Regions from separate parts of the Rhodopseudomonas sp. BR0G17 genome, predicted to be linked through region 3. Evidence: predicted binding sites of a transcription regulator. Region 3 holds the regulator's gene; each other region holds the start of a gene.
What was found. The regulator LexA, encoded in region 3, represses DNA repair genes until DNA is damaged. The targets are predictions, from matches to a motif close to TGTTCNNNNTGTGTTCNG.

Region 1: DY467_RS03515 (DNA recombination protein RmuC) is a predicted target of LexA. The motif match lies at 6,141-6,158, and genes of this name have one in related genera.
Region 2: DY467_RS12685 (YifB family Mg chelatase-like AAA ATPase) is a predicted target of LexA. The motif match lies at 3,477-3,494, and genes of this name have one in related genera.

Annotation. Positions count from the first base shown of each region.
Region 1 is NZ_QUML01000002.1:303,934-314,495, forward strand. It holds gene DY467_RS03475 (pyrimidine 5'-nucleotidase) at 1-267, shown strand, start outside; gene DY467_RS03480 (GIY-YIG nuclease family protein) at 481-780, opposite strand; gene dapD (2,3,4,5-tetrahydropyridine-2,6-dicarboxylate N-succinyltransferase) at 940-1,785, shown strand; gene DY467_RS03490 (DUF805 domain-containing protein) at 1,804-2,277, shown strand; gene dapE (succinyl-diaminopimelate desuccinylase) at 2,277-3,440, shown strand; gene truA (tRNA pseudouridine(38-40) synthase TruA) at 3,587-4,324, opposite strand; gene fmt (methionyl-tRNA formyltransferase) at 4,499-5,434, opposite strand; gene def (peptide deformylase) at 5,513-6,040, opposite strand; gene DY467_RS03515 (DNA recombination protein RmuC) at 6,190-7,392, shown strand; gene DY467_RS03520 (AmpG family muropeptide MFS transporter) at 7,592-8,968, shown strand; gene DY467_RS03525 (hypothetical protein) at 8,985-9,413, opposite strand; gene recR (recombination mediator RecR) at 9,433-10,035, opposite strand; gene DY467_RS03535 (YbaB/EbfC family nucleoid-associated protein) at 10,139-10,459, opposite strand; gene DY467_RS03540 (DNA polymerase III subunit gamma/tau) at 10,481-10,562, opposite strand, start outside.
Region 2 is NZ_QUML01000013.1:109,671-120,232, forward strand. It holds gene DY467_RS12680 (ATP-binding protein) at 1-1,761, opposite strand, end outside; gene DY467_RS12685 (YifB family Mg chelatase-like AAA ATPase) at 1,888-3,426, opposite strand; gene DY467_RS12690 (hypothetical protein) at 3,527-3,751, opposite strand; gene rpaI (4-coumaroyl-homoserine lactone synthase) at 3,748-4,404, opposite strand; gene rpaR (HTH-type quorum sensing-dependent transcriptional regulator RpaR) at 4,490-5,221, opposite strand; gene gshB (glutathione synthase) at 5,442-6,383, opposite strand; gene DY467_RS12710 (YraN family protein) at 6,456-6,848, opposite strand; gene rsmI (16S rRNA (cytidine(1402)-2'-O)-methyltransferase) at 6,835-7,791, opposite strand; gene DY467_RS12720 (penicillin-binding protein activator) at 8,011-9,210, shown strand; gene DY467_RS12725 (winged helix-turn-helix transcriptional regulator) at 9,228-9,590, opposite strand; gene DY467_RS12730 (nuclear transport factor 2 family protein) at 9,589-9,990, shown strand; gene hemW (radical SAM family heme chaperone HemW) at 9,995-10,562, opposite strand, start outside.
Region 3 is NZ_QUML01000006.1:153,083-163,644, forward strand. It holds gene lpxB (lipid-A-disaccharide synthase) at 1-507, shown strand, start outside; gene DY467_RS07280 (nucleoside deaminase) at 655-1,299, shown strand; gene gltA (citrate synthase) at 1,382-2,686, opposite strand; gene gltX (glutamate--tRNA ligase) at 2,837-4,258, opposite strand; gene DY467_RS07295 (glutamine--tRNA ligase/YqeY domain fusion protein) at 4,420-6,102, shown strand; gene DY467_RS07300 (ComEC/Rec2 family competence protein) at 6,195-8,465, shown strand; gene lexA (transcriptional repressor LexA) at 8,525-9,235, opposite strand; gene DY467_RS07310 (molybdopterin molybdotransferase MoeA) at 9,412-10,562, opposite strand, start outside.

The DNA of each region.
Region 1 (10,562 bases), on a different contig from region 3:
GACCTCGAGCCGAAGCCGGCGCCGCAGACCTACCGCCGTTTTCTCGACCGCCATGGTGTCGACCCGGCCCGCGCCGCGATGTTCGAAGACCTCGCCCGCAACCTCACCGTGCCGCACCAGCTCGGCATGACCACCGTGCTGGTGGTGCCTGACGATAGCCAGGACGTGGTCCGCGAAGACTGGGAGCTCGAAGGCCGCGACGCCGCCCACGTCGATCACGTGACCGATGATTTGACCGGATTCCTGGGAAAGCTGAGTTCGCTGTAGGCCGGGGCGCCTCCACAGCCTCAATCGTCATCGCCGCCGGATGCAAGGCGGCCAGGTATTGCAGAGCGCTTGCGATCTTCCGTCCAATGCCCTGGGATACTGGATCGCCCGGACAAGCCGGGCGACGACGTGGAAGAGAGATGACGTGGCATCGCCACATCCCCCACCGTCATCGCCCGCGCAGGCGGGCGATCCAGTATTCCAGAGCGCCGGTCAGGGCGGACCGGCGATCTCCGGGTACAGATCATTCCAATCCGGATTGTGCTGTTCGATCAGTCTGACCTTCCAGTCGCGCGGCCATTTCTTCAACCGCTTCTCGCGCCGGATGGCATTCTCGACATCGTCGAACACTTCGAAATACACCAGCCGATCGACGCCGTAGCGCAGCGTGAAACCCTCGACCTCTTTGGATTTGTGCTCGGCTATGCGACGAACGAGGTCATTGGTGACGCCGACGTAGATCGTCCCGCCGATTCGACTGGCCAAGATGTAGACGTAAAACTGACGCAACATCGGAGACCTCCCAGACGGCCCGATGCTCTGGGATACTAGATCGCCCGGACAAGCCGGGCGATGGCTTGGGGGTCGCGGCGGCGCCTTGACTCCGACCCGGCGAATCCGGACAACACTCCGCAAAACTCTCCCTGAAATCAGCCTCCCAAGGACCCGTCGATGCCGCTCACCGCCCTGGAATCTACCATCAACGCCGCTTTCGACGCGCGCGACACCGTTACCGCGGCAACGCAGGGCGAGATTCGTCAGGCCGTCGAGGATGCGCTCGATCTGCTCGACCAGGGCAAGGTGCGGGTAGCGCAGCGCGAGGCCTCCGGCACCTGGACGGTCAATCAGTGGCTGAAGAAGGCAGTGCTGCTGTCGTTCCGGCTCAACGATATGGGCGTGATCGCCGGCGGCCCGGGCGGTGCAAACTGGTGGGACAAGGTGCCGTCGAAGTTCGAAGGCTGGGGTGAGAACCGCTTCCGCGAAGCCGGCTTCCGCGCCGTGCCGGGGGCGATCGTGCGCCGCTCCGCCTTTATCGCCAAGAACGCGGTACTGATGCCGTCCTTCGTCAATCTCGGCGCTTACGTCGATGAAAGCACCATGGTCGACACCTGGGCGACGGTCGGCTCCTGCGCCCAGATCGGCAAGCGCGTGCACATCTCCGGCGGCGCCGGCATTGGCGGCGTGCTCGAGCCGCTGCAGGCCGGCCCGGTGATTATCGAGGACGACTGCTTTATCGGCGCCCGTTCCGAAGTCGCCGAGGGCGTGATCGTGCGCAAGGGTGCGGTGCTGGCGATGGGGGTTTTCCTCGGTGCCTCGACCAAGATCGTCGACCGCGAGACCGGCGAAATCTTCGTCGGCGAAGTGCCGGAATATGCCGTGCTGGTGCCCGGTACCCTGCCCGGCAAGCCGATGAAGAACGGCGCCCCCGGCCCGGCCACCGCCTGTGCGGTGATCGTCAAGCGCGTCGACGAGCGCACCCGTTCCAAGACCTCGATCAACGAATTGCTGCGGGACTGAAACCTGTAGGAGGCGCGGATGGACTGGACCACGCTGTTCTTCAGCTTTCGAGGTCGGATCAATCGCGCCAAATACTGGCTGGTCGGACTGATCTACGTCGCCGCCTGGATGGTGTTCACCGTGCTGGCCATCGCCTGGCTCGGCGGCGTCGATCCCGAGCAGCTGTTCCGCTTCGCTGGCGGTGCGCTCCTGATCTGGTTGATCGCGATCGCGCTCGGCCTTGCCGGCACTTGGTCGGGCCTGGCCACCGGCATCAAACGGCTGCACGACCGCGACAAGAGCGGCTGGTGGATCCTGCTGTTCTGGTTCGGCCCGAGCCTGCTTGGCGGCTCCAACCAGACCATGGAAGACAGCCCCGTCAGCCTGGTGCTGGCACTGATCGGGCTCGGCATCGCGATCTGGGGCTTCGTCGAACTCGGCTGCCTGCGCGGCACCCGCGGTCCTAACCAATACGGCCCCGATCCTCTGGAGCCGCAAGGCACGCTGACCTGATGACCTCGACTCCGACTGCGCTTTCGATCGCCCAGAACCTGCTGCGCTGCCCCTCGGTAACTCCGGCGGACGCCGGCGCACTCGATGTTTTGGAGACGCTGCTCAAGGGCGCAGGCTTCGCCGTGCATCGCGTCACCTTCTCGGAGCCGGGCACCGCCGACATCGACAATCTGTATGCGCGGATCGGCGACGGCGCGCCGCATCTTTGCTTTGCCGGCCACACCGATGTGGTGCCGCCAGGTGAAGCCAGCGCCTGGACTCACGGCGCATTCACCGGCGACGTTGCGGACGGTCTGCTGTACGGCCGCGGTGCGGTCGACATGAAGGGCGGCATCGCCTGCGCGGTGGCGGCGACGCTGGACTATCTGGCGGCGACCGGCGGCAAGCCAAAGGGCTCGATCTCGTTCCTGATCACCGGCGACGAGGAAGACGTCGCCGTCAACGGCACCGTCAAGCTGCTGCAATGGGCCGCCGAGCGCGGCGAGCGATTCGATCACTGCATCGTCGGCGAGCCGAGCAATGTCGAGGCGATCGGCGATACCATCAAGATCGGCCGGCGCGGCTCGCAATCCGGCGTGCTGATCGTCGATGGCGTCCAGGGCCACGTCGCCTATCCGCATCGCGCCGCCAATCCGGTGCCGGATATCGCCAGGCTGATTACCGCGCTGAACGACGAGCCGCTCGATGCTGGCTCGGCGCAATTCCAGCCATCGAACCTGGAATTCACCTCTGTCGATGTCGGGAACACCGCCACTAACGTGATCCCGGCACAGGCGCGCGCCAAGTTCAACATCCGCTTCAACGATCACCACACCCAGGAGACGCTGAAGGCGCTGGTCGAACAGCGGCTGGCGGTCGCGTGCGGCAATCGCATCCGCGCCCGGATCGAGTGGCTGCCGTCGAATGCCGACGTGTTCGTCACCAAGCCCGGCGCCTTCACCGATCTGGTCGGCGCCGCGATCGCCGAAGTGACCGGCCGCACGCCCGATCTCAACACCGGCGGCGGCACCTCCGACGCGCGCTTCATCGCCAAATACTGCCCGGTGGTCGAATTCGGGCTGGTCGGCCAGACCATGCACCAGATCGACGAACGCACGCCGGTCAGCGACCTCGACAAGCTGACCGCCATCTACCGCGGCGTGCTGGAGAGATATTTCAAGTAACAACGACCTCTCTTTTGTCATTCCGGGGCGCGAGCACAGCTCGCGAACCCGGAATCCCGAGATTCAGGGCACCGTTACGTTCGCAACAACATCGGGATTCCGGGTTCGCGCTTTTCACGCGCGCCCCGGAATGACGACCATGTGGCTTAGTAATCCACCTGCATCAGATACAACCCCTCCGGCGGCGCAACCGGGCCGCAGGCAGCACGCTTCCGCGCAGCGAGCGCCGCGGCGAGGTCGTCTGCGGTCCAGCGGCCTTCGCCGACCCAGACCAGCGAACCGACCATCGAGCGGACCTGGCTGTGCAGGTAGGAGCGGGCATTGGTAACGATATCGACCGCATCGCCATTGCGGATCACGTCGAGCACGTCGAGCGTCTTCTCGGGCGACGCCGCCTGACACTCGGTGTCGCGGAAGGTGGTGAAGTCGTGCTTGCCGATCAGCACCTGCGCGGCGCGGTGCATCGCATCGGTATCGAGCGGCTTCGGCACTCGCCACAGTTTGCCGATGTCGAGCGCCAGGTTGGAGCGGCGGTTGGCGATGCGATAGCGATAGTGCCGCCGCACGGCCGAGAACCGCGCTTCGAATGTGTCCGGCACAATTTCGGCCGCCAGCACAGCAACCGGGTTGGGACGCAGATGGGCGTTCAGCGCGTCGCGGAGCTTGTCGGCTCGGAACGGCTTCGGAATATCGACATGCGCGACTTGCCCCAGCGCATGGACACCGGCATCGGTACGACCAGCGCCATGCACCCGCACGGCCTCGCCGCAGGTCGCCAGTGCCGCGGTTTCCAGCGCGCCCTGCACCGACGGCAGCGCCGGCTGCAACTGCCAGCCACAAAACGGCGCGCCGTCATATTCGATGGTGAGTTTGTAGCGGGGCATGCGACTCATCTTTTGGGCGCGGCGTGGCCCCGAATTCTGTCGTCATCGCCCGGCTTGACCGGGCGACCCAGTATTGCAGAGCGTCAGTAACAGATCGCGAATGCTCTAGGATACTGGGCCATCCGCTTTCGCGGGTGGTGACGGCCGAAGGTGGGGTGGCGCTCAGGCTCCGCCTCAGCCAACCACCCGCACACCCTTCGCGATCGGCGTGCCGCGCAGAAATTCTTCAGCGGTCATCGGCTGCTTGCCGGCGCGCTGCAGCTGCGACACTCGGATCGCGCCGTCAGCGCAAGCAATCGTGAGATCATCGCCGATCACTTCGCCCGGCGTGCCACGCCCCTCGGCGAGCGCGCAGCGTAGCACCTTGATCCGAACCGGCTGACCTTCGATCGGCAATTCGCACCACGCACCCGGAAACGGCGACAGGCCGTGGATGTGGCGCAGCACCGCGCGCGCCGACTTGGCGAAGTCGATCTTGGCTTCGGCTTTGTCGATCTTGGCCGCGTAAGTGACGCCGTCTTCGCCTTGTTTGGTGAGTTGCAGCCCGCCGCGCTCCAGCGCCGCGATCGCCCGCACCATCAGATCGGCACCGAGCCGGGCGAGCTGATCGTGCACGTCGGTGACCGTCATGGCGTCGGTAATGGCGATCCGCTCGGCCATCGCGACATCGCCGGTGTCTAGCCCGGCGTCCATTTTCATCACCATCACGCCGGTCTCGGCGTCGCCGGCCATGATGGCACGATTGAGCGGTGCGGCGCCGCGCCAGCGCGGCAGCAGCGAACCGTGCAAGTTGTAGCAACCGAGCTCGGGCGCATCGAGAATCGCCTGAGGCAGGATCATGCCATAAGCGACGACGACGGCCGCATCCGCCTCGTGGGCGCGGAAGTTCGCCAGCGCCTCATCGGTGCGCAGCGTCTTGGGCGTCAGCACGGGCGCCTGCAGCCGATGCGCGGCGAGCGCCACCGGCGTCTCCTGCAGCTTCATGCCCCGACCGGCCGGCTTCGGCTCGCGCGTATAAACCGCAGCGATGTCGTGGCCATGGGCCGCCAGCGCCAGCAGCGTCGGTACCGCGAACTCGGGCGTTCCCATGAAGACGAGGCGAAGCGGCATAGCGTCAGAGTCCCGGACAGGTCTGGGCGACGGAGGGCCGAGCGTCTGCACGCGCCGGCCGATCACCTGCGCGAGCGCTCAGACGTATTTGATGCCGCGCTTGGCAGCCTTCTCGAACTTGCGGATCACCATCGCTCGCTTCAGCTTCGACAGGTGATCGACGAACAGCACACCGTTGAGATGGTCGATCTCGTGCTGGATGCAGGTCGCGAACAGACCGTCGGCGTCCTCTTCCTTCACGTTACCGTCGAGGTCGGTGTAGCGGATCCGGACCGTCTTCGGCCGTTCGACCTCGGCGTAGTATTCCGGGATCGACAGGCAGCCCTCCTCGTAGACGTTCATGTCCGACGAGGCGCCGATGATCTCCGGATTGATGAAGGCGCGCGGATCGCTTTTGCCGTCGCCTTCCTTGCGGACGATATCCATCGTGATCAGCCGCACCGGCTCGGCGATCTGGATCGCCGCCAGCCCGATTCCGGGGGCCTCGTACATGCTCTCGAACATGTCGTCGGCGAGCTTGCGGATCTCGGTCGTCACCTCGGTGACGGGCTTGGAGATCTCGCGCAGCCGTTTGTCGGGCAGAATGATGATTTCGCGTAGGGCCATGGCGGCGATTTAAGCGGCGCCGACGTTGCGGTCAATCCGGGACCGACCGGAGCTTCTGCCACTTTCGGCGCGACCTGCCTTAAAGGTCTGTTCAGCGTCATGTTCTATCTTCGTTCTTGATGGCTGTGCAATCTGCTACACCGGCGGCGATGGACCAGATTCTGTTCAGGCTCGGCGAAGTGCCGGTCAGCCTCGGCATGGCCGCCGTAGCTTTCGCCGCGCTCGCGCTGGCCCTGCTCGCGATCATCGCCGTCCTTGTGGCCCGCGGCAGCGCCGCGCGGCGGACCGCGGAGATCGACCAACGGCTGGCGGTGTTGATGCGGGCCCAGCACGAGGCCAACGGCCGGGTCGATGCAATGGGCCGGGCGCTTGCCGGCCGTCAGGCCGAGATGGCGCGGGCGATGAGCGAACGGCTCGACAGCGTCACCCACCGGTTCGGCCAGTCGCTGACCCAATCGACCCGCTACACCATGCAGAGCCTGCAAGCGCTGCACGAGCGGCTCGGCATCATCGACCGCGCCCATGACAACCTCACCGAACTGACCGACCAGGTGACGACCCTGCGCGACGTGCTCGCCAACAAGCAGGCACGCGGCGCGTTCGGCCAGGCGCGGATGGAAACGATCGTGCAAGATGGGCTGCCGAAGGGCTCGTTCGCGTTCCAATACACGCTGTCGACCGGCAAGCGGCCGGACTGCGTGGTGCTGCTGCCGGATCAGCGGCCACTGTGCATCGACGCCAAGTTTCCGCTGGAAGCGGTGACGGCGCTACGCGAGGCGACCACCGAAGAAGCCAAGAAGGCCGCCGCGCAGCGGCTGCGCACCGACGTGATGCGCCATGTCGACGACATCGCGTCCAAATACCTGATCCCGGGCGAGACCCAGGACACCGCGTTGATGTTCGTGCCGTCGGAGTCGGTCTATGCGGAGATCCACGACGGTTTCGACGACGTGATCCAGAAGGCCTACCGAGCCCGCGTCGTGCTGGTGTCGCCGTCGCTGCTGATGCTGGCGATCCAGGTGATGCAGCAGATCCTCAAAGACGCACGGATGCGCGACGCCGCCGACCAGATACGCACCGAGGTGCTCAGCCTCGGCGACGATCTGGCGCGCTTGCGCGAGCGCGTCACCAAGCTGCAGACCCATTTCGGTCAAGTCACCGACGACGTCCGCCAGATCCTGATCTCCGCCGACAAGATCGAGCGCCGCGCCGCTCGGATCGAGGAGCTCGACTTCAGCGACTCGGCCGCCGCCCCTTCAGCGGCTCCCACACCCGAAGCGCCCCTTGCCCCGGACCGCGCCGATCTGTTCGCCTCGCGCGCCTTCAAGATTGACGAAGTCGCGCCGAGCTGAGGCAGCGCCACGCAACCCGCCGTCATCGCCCGCAAAAGCGGGCGCCCCAGTATCCCAGAGCCTTCGTGGCTCAGCGGCGACATGGTCCAGCATGGCCTCGTGCTTCAGACAAATCACGGTGAGTACTGGTTCGCCCGGACAAGCCGGGCGATGACGGACTTTGATGCCCGGCTTCCGTCGAATCTGCTACCAACCACACATGAATGCTCCCGATCCCGCGTCGAATCCCGAGGCGCCGTCGCAAGTAGCCGTCACCAAGCCGAGCTGGCGCGAGGCGATGGCGGTGTATTTGCAGCCGCGAGTGTTGGTGGTGCTGTTTCTCGGCTTCTCCTCCGGCCTGCCGTTGGCGCTGTCCGGTTCGACGCTGCTGGTGTGGATGCGCGAATCCGGCGTCGATCTCGGCACTATCGGGCTGTTCGCGCTGGTCGGCACACCCTACACGCTGAAATTCATCTGGGCTCCGCTGGTCGACGCGCTGCACGTGCCGCTGCTCACCCGGACGTTCGGCCGGCGCCGCGGCTGGCTGGTGTTCGCCCAGCTGTTGCTGATCGCCGCCATCCTGGTGCTGGCATTCGCGGACCCGGCGAAGTCGCCGCTCTACGTCGCGATCGGTGCGCTGCTGGTTGCCACCACCTCGGCCACCCAGGACATCGTGGTCGATGCCTTCAGGGTGGAAAGCCTGCCGGAACAAGAACAGGCCGCCGGCATGGCCGCCTATGTGGCGGCGTATCGCATCGGCATGCTGGTCTCGACCGCCGGCGCGCTGTTCCTGGTCAGCGCCTACGAATCCACCGGGCGGACCCGGCTGGAGTCCTGGATGTGGGGCTATGTGACGATGGCCGCGATGGTGCTGATCGGCACCGTCACAGCGCTGCTCGCCACCGAGCCGGAGCAATCGGCGCGGGCCGAAGCTGCAACCAGCGGCGAGAGCGCGTTCCGCCGCGTCACCCAGGCGGCGATCGGCGCATTCTCCGAATTCCTCGGCCGCAAGGATGCATTCGCGGCACTGGCTTTCGTGGTGCTGTTCAAATTCACCGACGCGTTCTCCGGCACCATGACGGCGCCGTTCGTGATCGACCTCGGCTTCACCCGCAACGACTATGCGGCGATCGTCAAAGGCGTCGGACTCGCCGCAACGCTGATCGGCGGCTTTGCCGGCGGCTTCGTGGCGCGGCGTTATTCACTCGCCGCCAGCCTGTGGATCGGCGGCCTGCTGCAGGCTGTCGCCAACCTGTCGTTCTCGTGGCTCGCCGTGGTCGGTGTCGATCAATGGGCGCTGGCGCTGGCGATCAGCGCCGAGAACTTCACCAGCGCGATCGGCACGGTGATCTTCGTCGCGTATCTGTCGGCGCTGTGCAAGAACCCGCTGCACACCGCCACCCAATACGCCCTGCTGACCGCGCTCGCTGCGGTCGGGCGGACCTATCTGTCGTCGGGGGCCGGCTATGTGGCCAAGGCCACCGGGTGGCCGGCGTTCTTTGCGATCTGTGTCGCGGTCGCGATCCCGAGCCTGTTGCTGCTGGCGTGGCTGCAGCGCCGCGGCCATTTCGCGGCGCTCGGACCGGTGAAGGTCTGACGGATCGTCCCGCCGATTACTTCAGCAGGCTCCACTTGGTCACCACGGCTTCGCTCATCTGACCGGGCTCGTTGGCGCAACTGACCGACTCGATCTTCAGCGCAACCTGCTTGCCGCGGTGCGTCTTCAGTTGCGACGCCTGGGCATCGTCGGCCGGCACGATCTGGAAGGTCTCCGGCCCGTTCTCGAGATTGCACAGGCCTGCCGGCGCCGGCAGCCGGCGCGGCTCGCTGACGAGCTGATACACCGGACCGTTCTTGCCCTTGGCCCGGGTCTTCAGCGCATTGAGCTCACCGCTGAGCACATCGCCGACGCGAAGCGCGGTCGGCTTCGGCAGCGCCGCCTGCGTCCCGCCCTGCTGCGCATCTTGCGCGGACACCCCGGAGGCAACGAGCGTCAGGGCGAGCGCGGCAATCGTCGGGAGCGTGAAGCGTGGCTGAGTCATCAGGTCCAATCCGGTTGGGTCAGAACAAAGTGCGCTGTCGCATCGCCGCCGACAGCGTTCCTTCGTCGAGATAGTCGAGTTCGCCACCGACCGGCACGCCGTGGGCGAGCCGGGTCACCTTAACGTTGGCGTCCTGCAAGAGGTCGGTGACGTAATGTGCGGTGGTCTGGCCATCGACGGTGGCGTTGAGCGCCAGAATGATCTCGGCGACGCCGGGATCATGCGCACGCTTCACCAACGCATCGATCGTCAGATCCTCGGGGCCGACGCCGTCGAGCGGCGAGAGCGTGGCCCCCAGAACGTGGTACCGGCCGTTTGTGGCAGAGGCGCGTTCGAGCGCCCACAAATCCGCAACGTCGGCCACCACCACGATGATCGAGGAATCGCGGCGGGGATCGGTGCAAACCGTGCACGGGTTCTGCGAGTCGATGTTGCCGCAGGTGCTGCAGACTTCGATCTTGTCGATCGCGACCTGCAAGGCCGAGGCGAGCGGCGCCATCAGCGCGTCGCGCTTCTTGATCAGATGCAGCGCGGCGCGCCGCGCCGAGCGCGGTCCCAATCCGGGCAGCCGCGCCAGCAACTGGATCAGACGTTCGATCTCGGGGCCTGCGGCACCGGCCATCGGGACTCCGTCTCCGTGGGTTGATAAGACGCGACGACGCAACGCTTCGCCACTCTCATTGCCGAGACGGGCGTCTAAGGCGCGAATCGAAAGGCGAGAAAGACTAGCCCAGGCCGAGCCCGGGCGGCAGGCCGAGGCCGCCGGTCAGCGCCTGCATCTTCTCCTGCATCGCGGCTTCCGCCTTGCGATGGGCGTCGCCATGCGCCGCCACCAGCAGATCTTCGAGCACTTCGCGCTCGTCGGGCTTGATCAGCGACGGATCGATCGAGATGCCACGTACCTCCATCTTGGCGCTCATCCGTACCTTGACGAGGCCGCCGCCCGACAGGCCCTCGACCTCGATCTGGTCGAGCTCGGCCTGCATCGCCTTCATCTTCGACTGCAGCTGGGCAGCCTGTTTCATCATGCCGAGAAAGTCAGCCATGATCGGATTCCTTTCAGATCGCTAATCGTCGTCGTCAATTCGCTCGGAGGGATCGTCCATATCAGACTCGATCTCCACCGGCTCGGGGGCGAGGCGCCGCACG
Region 2 (10,562 bases), on a different contig from region 3:
CGGCACCCGCTGCCTTGCGCGTTCGGCTTCCAGCGTCCTGATCTGGCGGGCTGCTTCCAGCCCGTCGAGGATCGGCATCTGCACGTCCATCAGCACCAGATCGAATGGCGTGCCGGTCTTGTCAGCAGCACCCCACGCCTCTACGGCACGGCGGCCGTCACCGACGATCTCGGCGCGGTGGCCGAGCCGGTGCAGCAGCGCGCGAATCAGCAACGCGTTGATGTCGTTGTCTTCGGCGACAAGGATGGCGAGCGATTCACGCGTGACTACTGGCGGCGTGTCTTGGAGCGTCGGCGGATCGCCGTCCGCGATACTCGGCGCCGCGACCTCGACCGGTGCGCCGAGCCGTGCGGCCAGCGTGGCGGCGCGGAGCGGCTTCACCAGATAGCCGGTGAATGCGGCCGGAAGGTTCGGTAGCAGCTCGTGCCGTGCCGCCGGCGTCAGCATCACCAGGCGATGGGTCGCGTGCGGCTGAGCTTCGCGCGCGAGGGTCTCGATCGCGTCCGGCCCGAACGCATGATCGATCAGCACCGCGTGCCAGTCGCGCTCCGGCAATCGGGTCATTGCGGCGGCGATATCATCGCATAGGCAGGTCTCGGCGCCCCAGCGTCCCAGCCGCCGCGCGCCCAGCGAAGCTTCGACCCCATGCGGCGAGACGATCATCACCGAGCTGCCATGCAGATCCGGCGGCGCGAAGGTCGCGGCTGCGCGATCGTCTTCGGCTGCGCTCAGCGGCAGCGTGATGGTGAAGGTCGAGCCCTGCCCCGGCTGACTGTCGAGTGCGATGCGGCCGCCCATCGCCGTGACGATGCGGTCGCTGATGCTGAGGCCGAGACCGGTGCCGCCGAAATTGCGGGCGATGCCGGCGTCCGCCTGCTCGAACTCGCGGAAAATCCGCGCCTGGGCCTCCGGCGCGATCCCGATCCCGGTGTCGCGCACGATCACGCGCCATTCGCCGGCCTCGCCCGGCTCGGCGATCAGCGCCACCCCGCCGGATTCGGTGAACTTGATGGCGTTGCCGCACAGATTGAGCAGCACCTGCCGCAGACGCGCCGCATCGCCGATCAGCCGCGCCGGCAGCCGCTCGTCGACATCGGCGGCGATCTCCAGCCCGCGCGCCTGTGCCCGCGGCGCCAGGAGTTCGGCCACGTCTTCGATCAGGCTGCTCAACACAAACGGATCGGAGTCGAGTTCGATTTTGCCGGCCTCGACCCGCGCGTAGTCGAGGAGTTCGTCGGTCAGGGCCAGCAGCGCCTCGCCGGAGGTCTTCACGGCCTTGGCGTAAGTTGTCTGTTCGGGGCTGAGCGGCGTATCGAGCAACAGCCGGCTCATACCGATGATGCCGTTCAGCGGCGTGCGAATTTCGTGCGACGCCATCGCCAGCAGCCGCGACTTTGCGCGGCTCTCCGCCTCGGCGCTATCGCGAGGCTCAATCACCGCATTCCGGCCGCCGTGCTCCGGCGACCTCGCTGTGGCCGTGTCACGTAAATCGGTGAGCAGGCGCAGGCGGCTGCGCATCCGCCGCAGCCGCATCGTCTGGATCGCCAGCGCCAGGCAGGCCAGCGCGAACAGGAAGCTGGTGCCGATCGCGAACGTATGCGGATCGTAACCTGAGATCTCCGGACGGCTGCTGAAGAGTAATCCATAGGCGCCGCCGAAACCGGCGGAAAACGCTGTGACGGCGCGGCCCGCCATCGCGATGCGCGGATGCCGGCGCGTCCATAAGCGCAGCCTCGACCTGATCCGCAGCTTCCCCGTCATCGCCGCTCCAACATTTGCCGTTGTCCGGCAACGCGGAAACATGCGCTTGGGGTGCTGCCATCAGGTTGAAAGTTGCGCAGAATCGAGTTGGTGCTCCCAACAAGGTTGATGGTGCGTTAACCGCGCTTAAGCCGCGCGACGCTGATCGTCGGCCAGCGCGCGATACGACAATGCTTCGGCCAGATGGACGCGGCCGATGCGGTCGCAGCCGTCGAGATCGGCCAGCGTGCGGGCGACCCGCAGCACGCGGTGATAGCCGCGCGCCGACAGCCGCATGGTTTCGGCGGCGTCATGCAGCAATTTCAGCCCGGCCGTATCCGGCTGTGCGGTCGTCTCCAGCACTGCGGCGGGGGCTTCCGCATTGGTGCGGATCTGCGGCAGCCCGATCGATGCGTAGCGTGTCCGCTGCACCTCGCGCGCCGCAGCGACACGCGCTGCGACGTCGGCTGAGCCTTCGGCCGGCGGCGGCAGGATCAGGTCGGCAGCACTCACCGCCGGCACTTCGATTCGCAGATCGATGCGGTCCATCAACGGACCGGAGATGCGCGATTGATAGTCCGAGGTACAGCGATCGATCCGGCCGCGCTTGCACGCAAAGCCCGGTTCGAAGGCGTGGCCGCAGCGGCATGGATTCATCGCCGCCACCAGCATCACCCGCGCCGGATAGGTGACGCGATGGTTGGCGCGCGAGACGGCGACTTCACCGGTTTCGAGCGGCGCCCGCAGCGAATCCAGTACGCGGGGATCGAACTCCGGCAGCTCGTCGAGAAACAGGACGCCTTGATGCGCGAGTGAAATCTCGCCCGGGCGCGCCTTGATGCCGCCGCCGGTCAGCGCCGCCATGCTGGCGGAGTGATGCGGCGCGCGAAACGGCCGCCGCGCCGTCAACGCGCCATCGCGGATTTCGCCGGCGACCGAGGCGATCATCGAGACTTCCAACAGCTCGGCTGGTGACAGCGGCGGCAGGATCGACGGCAGCCGCGCTGCCAGCATCGATTTGCCGGCGCCTGGTGCCCCGATCATCAGCAAATGATGCCCACCGGCCGCGGCAATTTCGAGCGCGCGCTTGGCGCTCTCCTGGCCCTTGATATCGCGCAGGTCGAGCATTGAGGCTTCGGCTTCCCGGACCCGCGGCTGCGGCCGCCCGAGCAGTTGCGAGCCCTTGAAGTGATTGGCGATCTGGATCAGTGAGCTCGCCGCGATGATCTGGATGTCGGGGCTCGCCCAGGCCGCCTCGGAGCCGCAGGCCGCCGGGCAGATCAGGCCGTGCTCGCGCGCATTGGCTGCGATCGCCGCCGGCAAGACGCCGGCCACCGGTGCGATCGAGCCGTCGAGCCCGAGCTCACCGAGGACGGTGAAGCCTTCGAGCGCGTCGGCCGGGATGGCGCCGATCGCCGCCATCAAGCCGAGCGCGATCGGCAGGTCGTAATGGCTGCCTTCCTTGGGCAGATCGGCGGGAGCGAGATTGACGGTGATCCGCCGCGCCGGCAGCGCCAGTCCCGATGCGATCAGCGCCGACCGCACCCGCTCGCGCGCTTCCGACACCGCCTTGTCGGCCAGCCCGACCATGGCGAAGGCCGGGAGTCCAGGCGACACCTGCACTTGGACATCGACGCTGCGCGCCTCGATGCCTTCGAACGCCACGGTGGATACGTGCTGGACCATAACGCCCTCTCCGCAGAGCAACGAGGCTAACCGCGGCGCAGTCGCTGCGCAAGAACATTAAGGGAACAAACCGGCGGGGCCTTCCCCCGCCGGTGTCGTGTCAGGCGCTGTTCTTGGTGCGGCTTTCAAGCGCGATCTCGGTCAGGTCGACCTCGAGCCGCGCCATCATCAGCAGTTGGACCGCCGATGAGATGCCGAGCTCTTCGGCCTGCTCAATGGCGCGGTTGATGGTCGAGGCCAGCGCGTCGATGCAGACCGCGTGCTGCTTCAGCGGTGGGTTCAGCGTGATCGGCCGGGCGCCGCGCGGTTTGGAAGGGGCGTTCATGAAATCACCTGGAATTCCGGAAGCGAATGACGACGGATGGCTTCGAGCCCACGCCATTCCAGCGTCGGGCCGGGTACCGCGCGGCGATTGCAGATGCCGACCCAGGCGTCGTCGTCGACATCGACGATCACCGCAGTGGTCGAGAAGCCATTGATGTCCTGAGGCAGGCCGAGCGGCTTGGCCTTCCAGCCCTGGTCCACCAGCCGCGGCAGCCACCAGGTCTCCAGCACGATGGTGAAGGCCGACAGGCCGATCGACAGGCCGTATTCCATCGCGGCCGCCTGGATCACGGCTTCGGCGCGCGGGCCGCCATGCTCGCCACGCTTGCGCGGCACCACGAAGATCCGCGACAGCTCGTAGGCATCCGGCCGCCGGACCGGGCCGGCCAATGCGAGCTGCGGGAAGACGTCGCTGAGCAGCGTCGGTGACGTGGTCGGCACCATCCGCATGCCGGCGACGATGTCGTCATTGTCGACGCCGAGCAGATACACCGCGTCTTCGGTGTCGAACTGATCGATCTCGCGGCCGTCCGGCCGATCGAGCTCTTTCCAGCCGCGCTCGACGACGTAGATCTGGTGACGGATGCGGAAGTACTTGTCGAGCAGACCGGCATAGAGCGCGCGGTTCTCCCGACGGATGACATGGACCTGCATGATGCAATTCCCCTCCTGCAGTGGGTCTGCAGGCGGGAACAGTGCAGGTGCGAACGGGAACCGAACTACTGTCCGATCGGACAGGTCACAAACGGATCAGGCCGAGTGTTAATGCCTTGGCGACGGCCGCGGTGCGGTTGGCGGCATCGAGCTTGCGGGCCGCCTCGATCAGATGAAATTTCACGGTGCGCTCGGTGATGCAGAGGATCATCGAGATTTCCCAGGCGGTCTTGCCCTGGGCCGCCCACTGCAGGATCTCGCACTCGCGCGGCGTGAGCCGGTTGCGCCGGATCGGCTTAGGCCGGCTGAGCGCGCGCAGCCGACTATGTGCGTAGATGCTGACCAGCTGCATCGCGCCGCGGGCCGCCGGGCTGAGGTCCGGCTCCCGACCGGCCATGCTGATCGCCGCGCTGCCGTCGTCGTAGTGCAGCGGGATGCAATAGCCCTCGACCAGTCCGAAGTCCGCCGCGCGGGTCATGACCCGGTGGGCGGCCGGATCGCGGTCGCGATCGTAAGGCGCCTCGGACCATACGAAAGGATGAACCGTGGTGGCGCCATGACGCGGCACCGGATCGACCGCGCTGAAGTTCTCGCTGACATAGAGGTCGAACCAGTCGCGCGGCCAGCCGTTCGCCAGCGTCAGTTCGGGCAGCCCGGCGTTTCGCGACGGCAGGCCGGCCATGATGTAGGCGGTAAAACCGCAGCTCGCGATCAGCGATTCAAACCGGCTGATCAGCGCGGGCGCTTCGAGCCGCTCGACGGAATCGACGAATTCCAGCGCCCGCCGTCCCCAATGCTGATCTTCGCCGACGATCATACCGTCGCTACCTCTGATCCCATTACCAGGAACAGCGGGGCCATGTGCCTGCCGCCGTCCGACCTAACATCATTAGCTTACCGCTGCCGCTTTCACCATGCGTCCACGTCCCGGCAGCCCCCCGCGGACGTCCGCATAGTGGACGATCCTCGTAGTTGTGCGGCCACCTTTGCCGACTGGCAAGGGTGTCGTTGCCTCAGCCGCTCTCCAGGGCAGCAGATCAGGCGCGCTTGGCCTCGATCACGTCCCAGATCTTCGCCGCGATGTCCGGCCCGCCGAGCCGTGCCACCGCACGGATACCGGTCGGCGAGGTCACGTTGATCTCGGTCAGATAGCCGTCGATTACGTCGATACCGACGAACAACAGCCCACGCTCACGTAGCTTCGGCCCGAGTGTCGCGCAGATCTCGCGCTCGCGCGGCGACAATTCGGTCGCGGCCGCGGCGCCGCCGCGGACCATGTTGGAGCGCAGATCGTCTTCGGCCGGCACGCGGTTGACCGCGCCGGCGAATTCGCCGTCGACCAGGATGATGCGCTTGTCGCCGTGTTTGACCTCGGGAAGGAAGCGCTGGATCACCCACGGCTCGCGGAACGTGACCGCGAACATGTCGTAGAGCGAGCCGAAATTGATGTCCTGCGGCAGCACCCGAAACACCGCCGCGCCGCCATGGCCGTGCAGCGGCTTCATCACCACCGCGCCGTGCTCGGCCCGGAACGCGTTGATCTCGTCCTTGTCGCGGCTGATCAGCGTCGGCGGCATCAGCTCGGCAAAATCCATCACGAACAGTTTCTCCGGTGCGTTGCGCACGCTGGCCGGATTGTTGACCACCAGCGTCGACGGATGAATCCGCTCGAGCAGATGCGTCGAGGTGATGTAGGCGAGATCGAACGGCGGATCCTGCCGCAGCAGCACCACGTCGTAACTACGCATATCGACGCGGGTCGGTTCACCCAGGGTGAAGTGATCGTCTTCCTGATCGCGTACTTTCAGGCTCTGCACCGAGGCGACCACATCGTTGCCGCGTAGCGACAGCTTGTCGGGCGTGAAGTACGAGATCGCGTGGCCGCGAGCCTGCGCTTCGAGCAGCAGCGCGAACGTCGAATCGCCGCGGATGTTGATCCGCGCGATGGGGTCCATCTGGACGGCGACCTTCAATGTCATGTCGTGTGTTCCGAGGTTGGCAGAGCGGCGGTGACGATGCGGGGTGGCGGCGGCTTGGTCAAGCAGCCGGGCTCATGGCGTGGCGTCGAATGCGCCCGGCAGATGCCGAGGCGCTGTGTTGGGGGCAATCAGGATGGCGTCGAAGCGCAGCTCGCTCATCGCGTGTTCGGGATGCCGGCTCAACCATGCTTCGGCGGCCGCAACGATGCGGCTCTGCTGCCGCGGCGTCACCGCGTAGGCGGCATCGTCGACATTGCCGCGTGCCTTCACTTCGACGAACGCCACCAGCGCGTCGCGCTGCGCCACCAGATCGATTTCGCCGCAGCGGGTTTTGAAGCGCCGCGCCAGGATGCGGTAGCCTTGTCGTTCGAGATAATCCGCCGCGCTGGCTTCGGCCGACAGGCCGGTGCGAAACGCTGCGATGCGCGCTAGCACGGAGGTTTGCGAACGATCAGTCTTCGCCATCGTCGGCCTCGCGCTGCCGCGACAGCTCCAATGCGCGCGCGTAAATCTCGCGCTTGTGCCGGCCCGAAAGCTCGACCGCCTGCGCGACCGCGTCCTTGACGCTGTGGCGAGTCAGAGCTTCGCTCAGCCAGCGGTCGAGGTCGTCGTCGCTCATCACCCGCGAGGCCGGATCGGGCGGCCCGATCACCACGACGAATTCGCCGCGTGTCTCCATCGTGTCAGCTTGGGCGGCGAGCTCGCCGAGGGTGGCGCGCCGCACCTCCTGATGCAGCTTGGTGAGTTCGCGGCAGATCGCAGCCTCGCGTGTCGCACCGAGCAGGTCGGCAAAATCATGCACCGAGTTCTGAATCCGGCTGCCGGCTTCGAACAGCACCAGCGTCGCATCGATCGACGCCAGCTCACCGAGCCGCGTACGGCGGGCTCCCTGTTTGGAAGGTAGAAAACCGTCGAAGAAGAACCGGTCGGTCGGCAGGCCGGCGAGCGACAGGGCAACCAACACGGCTGACGCGCCGGGTAGTCCGATCACTTGATGTCCGGCAGCGTACACCTCGCGCACCAGCTTGTAGCCGGGATCGGAAATCAGCGGCGTACCGGCATCGGAGACCAGCGCGACCGACTGGCCCTGCGCCAGCATTTCCAAAAGCTTTGGCCGCGCCTGCGCGGCATTGTGCTCGTGGTACGGCTTCAGCCGCGCCGAGATGCCATATCGTTCGAGCAAGCGGTGCGTAATTCGTGTATCTTCGCACGCGATCAGATCGGTGCCGGCGAGCGTTTCCAGCGCACGTAGAGTGATGTCGCCGAGGTGACCGATCGGGGTGGCGACCAGATGCAGTCCCGGTGCGATGCGCGGGGCGACCAGACGTTGGCCGGCGACCAGAAACGTTCGTGCCTCCGGTTCCGCCGCTGCGGACGGCGGTGCTGAAATTTCTGGTTTGACGCGCATCGCCACTAACTTGATCGGCCTGGACGGCAGGATGGCAGAGGAAAGGTTGAAAACGACGGCACGGTGATTTGTCCGGCGCTCGTAATGAGCATAAACCTTTTGGCCCGGTTAATCATTGGCCGACATTGTGATGAAATCTTCCGTCAAAGGCCGAAAGGCCGATCGTACGGAGGACGACACGGGATCCGGCAGCCCCGCCGGACCGCTGCAAGAGATGGCATGGCAAGCTTGCACGATCCAGACACGAAACCGTTGCGAACCACCCGCCGCACCGCGCTGGGCCTGCTCCTCGGAGCGCCGCTGCTGAGCGCCTGCTCGGGCGTCCAGCAAAGCCTGAGCGATCAGTTCGGCCAGCAACAGCCCGCCACTGGGCCGGCGCAGCAGCCGGCTGCGGTCGGCAACGGCCGGGTCAAGGTCGGGCTGGTGCTGCCGCTGTCGGCGCCGGGCAACGCCGGGCTCGCCGCACAGTCGATGAAGAACGCCGCCGAAATGGCGCTCGCCGAATTCCGCAATCCGGACGTTCAGCTCCTGATCAAGGACGACGCCGGCAATCCGACAGGTGCGCAGACCGCGACCCAGCAGGCGCTGGACGAAGGCGCCGAGATCATTCTTGGGCCGCTGTTCGCCCAATCGGTGCCGGCTGCGGCGCAGGCGGCCCGCGCCCGCGGCGTGTCCGTGATCGCATTCTCGACCGACTCCAGCGTCGCCGGTCGCGGCGTGTTTCTGCTCAGTTTCCTGCCGGAGTCCGACGTCAACCGCATCATCGGCTATGCCGGCAGCATCGGGAAGCGGTCTTATGCGGCACTGCTGCCCGAGAACGCTTACGGCGCGGTGGTCGAAGCTGCGTTCAAGCAGATCACCAGCCAAAAGGGCGGCCGCATCGTCGCATTCGAAAAATACGGCGCCGACCGTGCCGGTCCGGCGCGAACCATCGCGGCCTCTCTTGCCAGTGCCGATGCGCTGTTGCTCGCCGATGATGGCGACGCGCTGGCCGCGGTGGCCGACGCGCTCGGGGCTGCCGGCGCGGATCTGAAGCGGGTGCAGCTGCTCGGCACCGGGCTGTGGGACAATCCGCGGGTTTTCGCTACGCAGAGTCTGCAAGGCGGCCTGTTTGCGGCCCCCGATCCGTCCGGCTTCCGCGCGTTTTCGGGCCGCTATCGCGCCCGCTACGGCCAGGACCCGGTCCGCACCGCGACGCTCGCTTATGACGGCGTCGCGCTGGTGGCGGCGCTCGCCCGCACCCAGGGCCCGCAGCGGTTCTCCGCCGAAACGCTGACCAATCCGTCCGGCTTCGCCGGCATCGACGGGCTGTTCAGGTTCAGGGCCGATGGCACTAACGAGCGCGGCCTTGCGGTGATGAAGGTCGCCAGCGGCGGTGCTCAGGCGGTTGCCGGTTCGCCGAAGAGCTTCGGCGCCTGACAACCAACGTCAGCGCCTCAGGGCTTCTGCTCCACCCAGCCCAGCAGGGCGTCGAGCGCGGGGCAAAGTGACTGCCCCCAATCGGTGAGGTGATATTCCACTCTCGGCGGCACTTCCGGATACACCGTTCTGGCCACGATGCCGTCGGCCTCCAGCTGCCGGAGTTGCTGGGCCAGCATCTTCTGCGAGACGTCGGGGATCGAGCGCTCCAGTTCGGAGAACCGCAAGACGCGGCCGCCGAACAGATGAAACAGGATCAGGATTTTCCAGCGGCCCTCGAGCAGCCGGAAGCCGGCCGCGATGCCCTGCGCGGCGGTCAGCGGCGTGTGGACTGGGTTACTTCGAGGTAAGTCACCGACCTTTTCGTGCGTTCTTGCCATGGCCGCAGCCTATTGCCAGCTCTGTCACGTCGCAATCCTGCGGCGCTTTCGAGAGTTGAGCGAGGTCCCCATGACGGTTTCCCTTCCCGCACCGATAGAAGCCTATTTCGTCGCCTCCAATGCACGGGCGGTGCAGGATGTTGCAGCGGCCTTCGCCGCCGATGCCGAGGTCCGCGACGAGGGCAAGATCCATCGTGGGCGCGAAGCGATCGCGGCTTGGAAGCGCGCGGCACTCGACAAGTATCAGATGCAGATGGAGCCACTGACGATCGAACGGGCCGCACAGACCGCGATCGTTACGGCCCACGTCGCAGGCGATTTTCCGGGCAGTCCCGCGCGGCTGACCTATCGGTTCGGTCTCGGCGAGGACGGCATCACATCGCTCGAGATCGGCGCATAGTCCGCTAGGCCGCCAGATCGGCCACCACGGCGTCGAGCACCGGGAAGCCCTCTTGCGTCACGCGCAGGCGGCCATCGGCGTCGACCGCGATCGCGCCCTCTTCGCGCAGCAGTGCGATCCGCGACGGATCGAGCGGGCGGCCGGACAGTAGTTGATAGCGCTGCGGATCGATGCCTTCGGCAAGCCGCAGCCCCATCAGCAGGAATTCGTCGGCGCGCTCTTCGCTGGTGAGGCGTTCGTCGGCGATCAGCCCGTGGCCGGTGGCTTCCACCCGCATCAGCCAGCTCTCGGGGCGTTTCTCGGTCGCGGTGGCGTAGCGCACCGCGCCGATATCGAGCCGGCCGTGGGCGCCGGGGCCGATCCCGGCATATTCCTGGCCGCGCCAGTAGATCAGATTATGCCGGCACTCTGCGCCTGGGCGGGCGTGGTTGGAAATCTCGTAAGCCGGCAGGCCGAGTTCGGCGCACACTGATTGAGTGACGTCGTACAGCGCCCGTGCTTCGGCCTCGTCCGGCGTCGGCAGTTTGCCGGCCTTGTGCAGCGAATAGAACGGCGTATCGGGCTCGATGGTG
Region 3 (10,562 bases):
CTGAAGCGCGACGGTGTCGCATTCGAAGCGGTGTTGCCGACCACGCCGCATCTGGAGAGCCTGGTCCGTGCCGCGGTCGCATCCTGGGAGGTGCAGCCGCGGATCGTCGTCGGCGAACAGGACAAACGTGCGGCGTTCCGGATCGCCCATGCGGCGCTGGCCAAGTCGGGCACGGTGACGCTCGAGCTCGCGATCGCCGGCGTGCCGATGGTGACGGCCTATCGAGCCGGCAGCGTCGAGATCTGGATCGCGCGGCGCGTCGTCCGTCCGGGCACCGTGATCCTCGCCAATCTGGTGATTGGGGACGACGTGATCCCGGAGTTCATCCAGGAAGATTGCGTACCCGACAGGCTCGCCCCGGCGGTGCGCGAGCTGCTCGGCGATACCCCGGCGCGGCAGCGTCAGCTCGCGGGCTTTGCGAAGATCGACGACATCTTGTCGACCGGCGAGCAGACGCCGAGCGGACGTGCGGCCGACATCGTGCTGGACGTGATGCGCCGCGCCTGATTGCCGCCTGCCGCTGCGATTGAAGAAGGTGTTGTTGCAATCAATTCTCAATAGATTGGAACTAGCCTGCCGGCGCGTCGAAGCTCCAGTTTGCGCGTCCATGGACCGGAGAGGACGCGGACCGTCTCAACCGGGAGCTCTCCATCTATGAAGAAAACCAAAATCGAGTCTGCCACGGCGCTTGATGCGCTGTTCGCGTCGGTGAACGTCGTTCACCGCAGGAATTTCCTCGCAACCGGCGCTGCCGCCTTCGGTGCGGCTGTGTTGCCTGCGGGGGCGACGGTTGCGGATGCTAAGCCTGCACTGGCCACGGCGCCGACGGAGCAAGATCGTCGCTACATGACGCAGGCCATCGAATTGATGCGCAAGGCAGGTGTCGTCGAAAAGACGGGTGGCGCTTTCGGCGCCGTCATCGTGCGCGACGGTGAAGTTCTCGCGGCGACTGGTAATAGCGTGCTGCGTGATAACGATCCCTCGGCACACGCCGAAGTCAATGCGATCCGCGCGGCGTGCAAGAAGGTCGGGGCGCCGAACCTGCGCGGCGCCACGATGTACACGAGCTGCGAGTGCTGTCCGATGTGTTACGCCACCGCCTATTGGGCGCGGCTCGATCGGATCTTCTACGCGGCGTCGTGGACCGACTACGCGGATCTGTTCGACGATTCCAATATCGGCGCCGATATGAAGAAGCCCTACGCCAAACGCCAGGTTAAGATCGCGCAGATGATGCGAAGCGACGCGCAGAAGGTGTGGCAGGAATTCCGCACCCTTCCGGATCGCGCTCGCTACTGAGGCTTCGATCCGGCATAGTCACAAAGCAAAACGGCGAACCGCTTGGCGGTTCGCCGTTTCTGTTTTCAGAGAGCTGGAGCGATCAGCCGCGCTTGCTCATCTCGACGTAGTTGCGGGTGGTCGCGCCGGTGAAGAGCTGGCGCGGACGGCCGATCTTCTGATGCGGATCTTCGATCATCTCGCTCCACTGGCTGATCCAGCCGACGGTGCGGGCGACCGCGAACAGCACGGTGAACATGTCGGTCGGGAAGCCCATCGCCTTCAGCGTGATGCCCGAATAGAAGTCGACGTTCGGGTACAGCTTGCGGTCGATGAAGTACTGATCGCTGAGCGCGATCTTCTCGAGCTCCATCGCCACCTTCAGCAGCGGGTCGCCGTGGTGACCGGTTTCGGCCAGCACTTCGTGGCAGACCTGCTGCATGATCTTGGCGCGCGGATCGTAGTTCTTATAGACGCGGTGGCCGAAGCCCATCAGCCGCACCGACGAGTTCTTGTCCTTCACCTTGGCGATGAAGTCCGGAATGTTGGAGACGTCGCCGATCTCCTTGAGCATCGCCAGCGCCGCCTCGTTGGCGCCGCCATGCGCCGGGCCCCACAGGCAGGCGATGCCGGCGGCGATACAGGCGAACGGGTTGGCGCCCGACGAGCCGGCGATACGGACGGTCGAAGTCGACGCGTTCTGCTCGTGGTCGGCGTGCAGCGTGAAGATCTTGTCGAGCGCGTTCGCCAGCACCGGGTTGACGACGTATTCCTCGCACGGCGTGGCGAAGCACATCCGCATGAAGTTGGCGGCGTAGGACAACGAGTTCTTCGGATACACGAACGGCTGACCGACCGAGTATTTGTAGGCCATCGCCGCCAGCGTCGGGACCTTGGCGATCATCCGGATCGAGGCGATCATCCGCTGGGTCGGATCGTTGATGTCAGTGGAGTCGTGATAGAACGCGGCCAGCGCGCCGACCGAAGCCACCATCACCGCCATCGGATGCGCGTCACGACGGAAGCCCTGGAAGAACCGGGCCATCTGCTCGTGAACCATGTTGTGGCGGGTGACGCGGTAGTCGAAGTCTTCCTTCTGCGCCTTGGTCGGCAGTTCGCCGTACAGCAAGAGATAGCAGGTTTCGAGGAAGTCGCCTTTTTCAGCGAGCTGTTCGATCGGGTAACCGCGATACTCGAGAACGCCTGCGTCGCCGTCGATGTAAGTGATTTTGGACTGGCAGCTCGCCGTCGACGTGAAACCCGGATCGTAGGTGAACATCCCGGTCTGCGCGTAGAGCTTGCCGATGTCGATGACGTCGGGACCGACTGTCCCGGTGAGCACCGGAAGATCGAAGTTCTTGTTTCCAACCGTCAGCGTTGCCGTTTTGTTGTTGGTCGTTGCGTCCATCGTGTGGTCCCCGATGTTCGTTGGCGAAACCAGCCGTATGCGCAGCGCTCTTGCGAGCGAGACTGGTTGTCTTGAAGCGCTGGCGGAAAGGCGTAGCTCATTGCAGTGTGCACTGCAAGGCGGCCGGACGCGAGCCGTTTCCCGGGTTTTTTACGCGGCCTGATCGGCGAGGCGGGACAGGCACTCGTCGCGCCCCAGCACCGCCAAAACGTCGAAGATTCCCGGCGATGTGGTTCGTCCCGTGAGTGCCACGCGGAGCGGTTGCGCCACCGCACCCAGCTTCAGCCCAGCCTGCTCGGCGAACGTCCGCATCGCGGCCTCGGTCGTCGCCGCCGTCCACGGCGTGACGTCCTCTAGCGCGGCGCGCAGCCGGCCGATCAGCTGTCGGGTTTCGGGCGTCAACACCGCCTGCGCCTTGGGATCCAGGGCCAGCGGCCGGTCGGCGAAGATGAAGCCGGCATTATCGAGCAGCTCGATCAGCGTCTTGGCGCGTTCCTTCAGCCCCGGCATGGCCTGGGTGAGCTTGGCACGGATGCTGTCGTCGAACTTCGCCGCAATCGCCGGGCCCTGCGGGATGTATTTCAGCAGGTCCTCGAGCAGGGTCACGAGAGAGTGATCATCGCTCTGACGGATGTAGTGACCGTTGAGGCTCTCGAGCTTGGCGAAATCGAACCGCGCCGCCGACCGGCCGATCGCCGGCAGGTCGAACGCATCGATCATTTCCTGCGTGGTAAAGATTTCCTGATCGCCGTGGCTCCAGCCGAGTCGGACCAGATAGTTGCGCAGCGCAGCCGGCAGGTATCCCATCGCGCGGTAGGCGTCGACGCCGAGCGCACCGTGGCGCTTCGACAGTTTCGAGCCGTCGGGACCGTGGATCAGCGGGATGTGCGCCATCACCGGCAGCTCCCACTCCATCGCGTCGTAGATCTGCTTCTGGCGCGCCGCGTTGATCAGATGGTCGTCGCCACGGATGACGTGGGTGACGCCCATGTCGTGGTCGTCGACCACCACCGCCAGCATGTAGGTCGGGGTGCCGTCGCCGCGCAGCAGCACTAGATCGTCGAGGTTCTCGTTCTGCCAGGCGACGCGGCCCTGCACCTGATCCTCGATCACAGTCTCGCCGGTCAGCGGTGCCTTGAGGCGGATGGTCGGCTTGACGCCTTCCGGGGCCTCGGAGGGATCGCGGTCGCGCCAGCTACCGTCGTACAGCTTGGCACGGCCCTCGGCGCGGGCCTTGTCGCGCATCGCCGCCAGCTCCTCGGTGGTGGCGTAACAGCGGTAGGCCTTGCCGGCCGCCAGCAGCTGCTCGGCAACCTCGCGGTGCCGCGCCGCGCGCGCAAACTGGTAAACGGTGTCGCCGTCCCAATCGATCCCGAGCCATTTCAGCCCGTCGAGGATGGCGTCGATCGCCTCCTGGGTCGAACGCTGGCGGTCGGTGTCCTCGATTCGCAGCAGCATCGTGCCGCCGTGCTTGCGCGCATACAGCCAATTGAACAGCGCGGTGCGGCCTCCGCCGATGTGCAGAAAACCAGTGGGCGAGGGCGCGAAGCGGGTGACGACGGGACGGGTCATTCGAACCAAATGCAGGGAAGGGAACGCGCCGGAGCGGCGCGCAGGGTGTATAGCAGGATCGGCGCATAACTAAAGTGGTCCGCGCAGCCCCTGGGGGTTGGCGCGGGGCGGCGGATTTGGCAGATACCCCTTTCGGTTCCGACCAGTAGGACGATTGACGCATGACGACGGCAGATACAGCGGCGGGCGAGGCAGGGCGCGACTTCATTCGCGACATCGTCCAGGCCGATCTCGACAGCGGGAAGCACCGGACCATCGTGACCAGGTTCCCGCCGGAGCCCAACGGCTATCTGCATATCGGCCATGCCAAGTCGATCGCGCTGAATTTCGGCATCGCGCAGGAATTCGGCGGCCGCTGCCATCTGCGGTTCGACGACACCAATCCGACCAAAGAAGAACAGGAATACATCGACTCGATCCAGGCCGACGTCCACTGGCTCGGCTTCGACTGGGGCGAGCACATGTTCTACGCCTCGGACTATTTCGAGCAGCTCTACGCCTGGGCGGAGCTGATGATCAAAAATGGCGACGCCTATGTCGACGATCAGTCGCAGGATGAGATCCGCGCCAGCCGTGGAACGCTGACCGAGCCGGGCAAGAACAGCCCGTTCCGCGACCGTTCGGTCGAGGAGAATCTCGACCTGTTCCGGCGGATGAAGGCGGGCGAATTCCCGAACGGCACGCGGGTGCTGCGCGCCAAGATCGACATGGCGTCGGGCAACATCAACCTGCGCGATCCGGTGCTGTACCGCATCCTGCATGCGCACCATCCGCGCACCGGCGACAAATGGTCGATCTATCCGAGCTACGACTACGCGCACGGCCAGTCGGATGCGATCGAGGGCATCACCCACTCGATTTGTACGCTGGAGTTCGAGGATCATCGGCCGCTGTACGAATGGCTGCTGTCGAAGCTGCCGGTGCCGTCGCAGCCGCGGCAGTACGAATTCGCGCGGCTCAACATCACCTACACGCTGCTGTCGAAGCGCGTGCTGACCGAACTGGTGCGCGGCGGCCATGTCGCCGGCTGGGACGATCCGCGGATGCCGACGATGGCCGGGATGCGGCGTCGCGGCGTGCCGCCGGCGGCGCTGCGCGATTTCGTCAAGCGGATCGGCGTCGCCAAGGCCAACAGCGTGGTCGATCTCGGCATGCTGGAGTTCTGCATCCGCGAGGAATTGAATCGCACCGCGCAGCGGCGGATGGCGGTGCTGAAGCCGCTGAAGGTGGTGATCGAGAACTACCCGGAAGGCCAGACCGAAGAACTCGAGGCGATCAACCATCCGGACGATCCGAGCCTCGGCACGCGCAAGATCGCATTCGGCCGCGAGATCTACATCGAGCAGGACGACTTCATGGAGAACCCGCCGAAGAAGTTCTTCCGGCTGTCTCCGGGCAATGAGGTGCGGCTGCGCTATGCTTACTTCATCAAGTGCCGTGAGGTGATCAAGAACGACGCCGGCGAGATCGTGGAGCTGCGCTGCACCTATGATCCGGAAACCCGCGGCGGCAACGCGCCCGACGGACGCAAGGTCAAGGCGACGATGCACTGGCTGCCGGCGGCGCAGTCGGTGAAGGCCGAGATCCGGATCTACAATCAGCTGTTCGCCAATCCGGCGCCGAGCGCTGCGAGCTTTGCCGATGACCTCAATCCGCAGTCGCTCGAAGTGCTGACCGAGGCGCGGATCGAGCCGGAGACGGCGGCGAGCAACTCGACCGAGCCGCTGCAGTTCGAGCGTCAGGGTTACTTCGTCCGCGATCGGGACTCGACGCCGGATAAGCCGGTGTTCAATCGAACCATCGGGTTGCGCGATACCTTCGCCAAGGAAGTCGCGAAGGGCTGAACTACCACCGATCCTGATTGCGCTCCGCCGGTGATTGCCGGCGGAGGCATTCTGCTCCACTGTTCCGCTCGCGGCGGACGGGGGCGGGTGCCGTGGAGCGGCGCGATCGGACCAGAGCACGGACATGGCCGACCGGGGCGCCGGCGGGCGCCGGTTCGTTGCTGCCGTCCGGCCTGTCGTGGGGACCGGCCTTTCTTGATCTGTTACGCGACTGGGCGCGGGCCGAGGTGGGGCCGGGCCGGTTGCTGCCGTGGACGCCGGTGGCATTCGGCGCCGGTATTGCCGTGTACTTCGCCGCCGATCACGAGCCGGTTGCCTGGGTGGCGGCAGCGACCGCGTCGGTGTTCGGAATCGCGGCCATCCTGCTGCGGCGCAGCCAGGCCTTCGCACCGGTCCTGTTGCTGGCGGCTCTCGTGGCAGGCTTTGCGACCGCGTCGCTGAAAGCTGCGCGGATCGCGCATCCGGTGCTGGCCGCGCCGGTGTTCGCAGCGGAGCTGCGGGGCTTCGTCGAAATCCGCGAGGAGCGCGAGCGCACCGATCGCTTCGTTCTCCGCGTGACGCAAATGCAGGCGGCGCGGGCACCATCGCTGGAGCGGGTGCGGCTGTCGGTGAAGAAAGGGACGGCGCCTGCGGTCGGCAGCTTCGTGACACTGAAGGCGCGGCTTCAGCCACCGCTTCAGCCGCTGCGACCGGGCAGCTACGACTTCGCGCGCGATTTGTACTTCCAGGGAATCGCTGCGTCCGGCTTCGTACTCGGCGCGATCACCACCGCCGAGCCGCCGCAGGATGGCGGCTGGCGCTTGCGCTACGCCGCGGTGATGCAGGGCCTGCGCGATGCGATCGATGCCCGGATCCGCGCGTCGCTGGGCGGCGATCCGCGCGCGATCGCCACCGCGCTGCTCACAGGTAAGCGAGACGCGATCTCGACCCCGGTGAACGACGCGATGTTCATCTCCGGTCTCGGTCACGTGCTGTCGATCTCCGGCTATCACATGGCGGTGGTGGCCGGCGTGGTGTTCTTCGCGCTGCGCGCACTGCTGGCGCTGATCCCGCGGCTGACCGTGACGTTTCCAATCAAGAAGGTTGCGGCCGCGGTCGCGCTGCTCGCCGCGGCGTTCTATCTGGCGCTGTCGGGTGCGGAAGTCGCGACCCAGCGCAGCTTTCTGATGACCGCGGTGGTGCTAATCGCCGTGATGGTCGACCGCCGCGCAATCACGTTTCGGACGCTGGCGCTGGCTGCACTGGTCGTGCTGTTGATCGCGCCGGAAGCGTTGGTGCATCCGAGCTTCCAGATGTCGTTCGCGGCCACACTCGGCCTGGTCGCGCTGGTACAGATCGGCATGCCGGCGGTGTTCGCGCAGGCCGATAGTTCGACTGCTGCGCGGGTGGCGCTGTGGGGCGGGCGGGAAATTGCGCTGCTGGCGCTGGCTTCGCTGGTCGCCGGCTTCGCGACGATGCCGTACGCAGCCTATCACTTCCACCGCATCACCCCCTATGGTGTACTCAGCAATCTGGCGGCCATGCCGGTGGTGTCGGCGATCGTGATGCCGGCGGGGCTGCTCGGGCTCGCGGCGATGCCGTTCGGGCTCGATGCGCCGTTCTGGCGGATCATGGAACTCGGGATCGACTGGATGATCCTGGTCGCCCGATGGGTGGCGTCGCTGCCCGGCGCGGTCGGCCGCGTCACCGCGTTCGGCACCGGCCCCTTGCTCGTCGCCTCGCTCGGTATCGTGATGCTCGGTCTGCTCCGCTCGCCGCTGCGCTGGGCCGGGGCGCTCGGCGTTGGCGTCGCCATCGCCTGGGCGGCGCTGACGCCGCAGCCGGAGGTGCTGATTGCCGGCGACGGCAGGCAGGTCGCGGTACGCGGCGCCGACGGCCGGCTGCGCCTGATGCAGGGCGGCGGGGATAGCTTTCGGCTGAAGGAGTGGCTCGCTTCCGATGCCGATTCCCGTGCCCCGGATGCAGCGTCGCTGCGTGCCGGCGTCTCCTGCGATCCGGACGGCTGTGTCACGCCGCTCGCCGACGGACGGCTGGTGGCGCTGTCGCTCCGCCCCGACGGGCTCGCCGACGATTGCGCCCGTGCCGTGCTGATCGTCACGGCCGGCCAGCCACCGCCGGATTGCGCCGCACGGGTGATCGGCCGGGACGAATTGCAGGCGAATGGCGCGCTGGCGCTGCGGCGGAGCGCAAACGATCCAGGGCTGTTCGTGGCGGAGGCCGCCCGACCTCGCGGCCAGAGCCGGCCCTGGGCTCCAGCGGCCGCGGAGGCGACGGACGCGTCTATCTCGACCGAACCTTCAAGTCGCCGCCGTGCGCCGATCGACGCCACGCCGGCTCCGCAGGACCAAGTGGGCGACGAGTAGGGCGCAAAGGCCCGCACGCCGACGACAGAGCGGGCGACCAGCTCTGTCCACTGCACGCCTCAATACTTGCGGTACAGCCCGATCAGCTTGCCCTGGATGCGGACGCGGTTCGGCGGCAGGATCCGCACCTCGTAGGCGGCGTTGGCCGGCTCCAGCGCGATCGAGGCGCCGCGGCGGCGGAAGCGTTTCAGCGTAGCTTCCTCTTCGTCGATCAGCGCCACCACGATGTCGCCGGTGTCGGCGATGTCGTTCTTCTGGATCAGCGCCATGTCGCCATCGAGGATGCCTGCTTCGACCATCGAGTCGCCGCGCACTTCCAGCGCGTAGTGTTCGCCGCTGCCGAGCATGTCGGCTGGAACGCTGATGGTGTGGCTGCGGCTTTGCAGGGCTTCGATCGGCGTACCGGCTGCGATCCGTCCCATCACCGGCACCGCGACGCTGCCGCGATCGTTGTCATCCTCGGCCGGCGCCGGGCTTGGCGGCCGCACCTTGCCGAGATTGCCTTCGATCACGCTCGGGGTGAAACCGCGCCGGCTGTTGCCGGGCATCCCGCCGGTGTCGGGCAGCTTGATGACTTCGATCGCGCGGGCGCGATTGGGCAGCCGCCGGATGAAGCCGCGCTCTTCCAGCGCGGTGATCAGGCGATGAATGCCGGACTTGGAACGGAGGTCGAGCGCATCCTTCATCTCGTCGAAGGACGGCGGCACGCCGGCTTCCTTCAGTCGCTCGTTGATGAATTTCAACAGCTCAAACTGCTTGCGCGTCAGCATCGGCAAATCCCCAGTCGGCGATGATGTGCCGGTTCGAGGTGCGTTTCGGTTCGGGCCACGAGCCCTTGTGAGAGCGTCATCGTCGCCGAATCTCGAAAACAAATCATGAACGGACACTATCTGTTCGGGGTGTGTTCCGCAACCTCTTAATCGAAATCTAGGATTTTCACGGGTCGCTATAGCGGGAGCTTAAGGATGACGCAGGGTGAACCGGCCGGTGCGGCCGGCGCGAAAGCCGGGCGCACGATCAGCGCTTCCGCCGACGCCAGCCGCGCCAGCAGCGACGAATCCTGGCTGTCGACCGGAGTGGCGATCTGCCGTCCGGTTTGGTCGTGCGACAGCGTGGCGCGCAGATAGTCTTCGCGCTGATCGTTGGCAGAAAGGTCCGCGCCGAGCAGCGCCGGCTCGCGGACATGCCTTGGCTCGCTCATGCCGCACAGCGCGCGGATCAGCGGCACCATGAACAGCACCGCGCAGACGTAGGACGACACCGGATTGCCGGGCAGGCCGATCACCCGCATCGGGCCGAGATGGCCGTGCATCATCGGCTTGCCCGGCCGCATCGCGATCTTCCAGAACGCGATCGTGGTGCCTTCGGCCTCCAGCGCGCCTTTGACCAGATCATGGTCGCCGGCCGATGCGCCGCCGGTGGTGACGAGCAGATCGACGCCGAGATCGCGAGCCTGCCGGATCGCGGCCTGGGTCGCGTCCAGCGTGTCGGCGGCGATGCCGAGGTCGATCACGTCGGCGCCCTCGGCGCGCGCCAGCGCACGCAGCGCGTAGCCGTTGGAATAGACGATCTGGCCGGGCGCGGGCGTGGTGCCCGGCATCACCAGCTCATCGCCGGTGGCGAGCATCGCCAGCCGCGGGCGGCGATGCACCGGCAGCGCCGCGTGGTTCATGCCGGCCGCAAGCGCGAGGTCGCGGTCGCTGAGCCGGTGGCCCTGGCGCAGCAGCACCTGGGCTTCCTTGAAATCGATTCCGGCCGGGCGGATGTGACGGCCGGGTTTGACGGCTTCATTGACAGTGACGCGGTCGCCGTCGCGCACGGTGTCTTCCTGGATCACCACGGCGTCCGAACCCTCCGGCACCACGCCGCCGGTGAAGATGCGCAGCGCCTCGCCTGGGCCGATGCCTATCGTCGCCGGGCGGCCGGCTGCGATCTCGCCGATCACCCGGAGCGTTGCCGGTGTCGCCGCCACGTCCGCCGCGCGCACGGCGTAGCCGTCCATTGCCGACATCGCCTGCGGCGGCTGGGTCCGCAGCGCGGCGAGATCGCGCGCCAGCACGCGGCGGTGAGCGTCCTCGATCGCGACCAGCTCGGTGT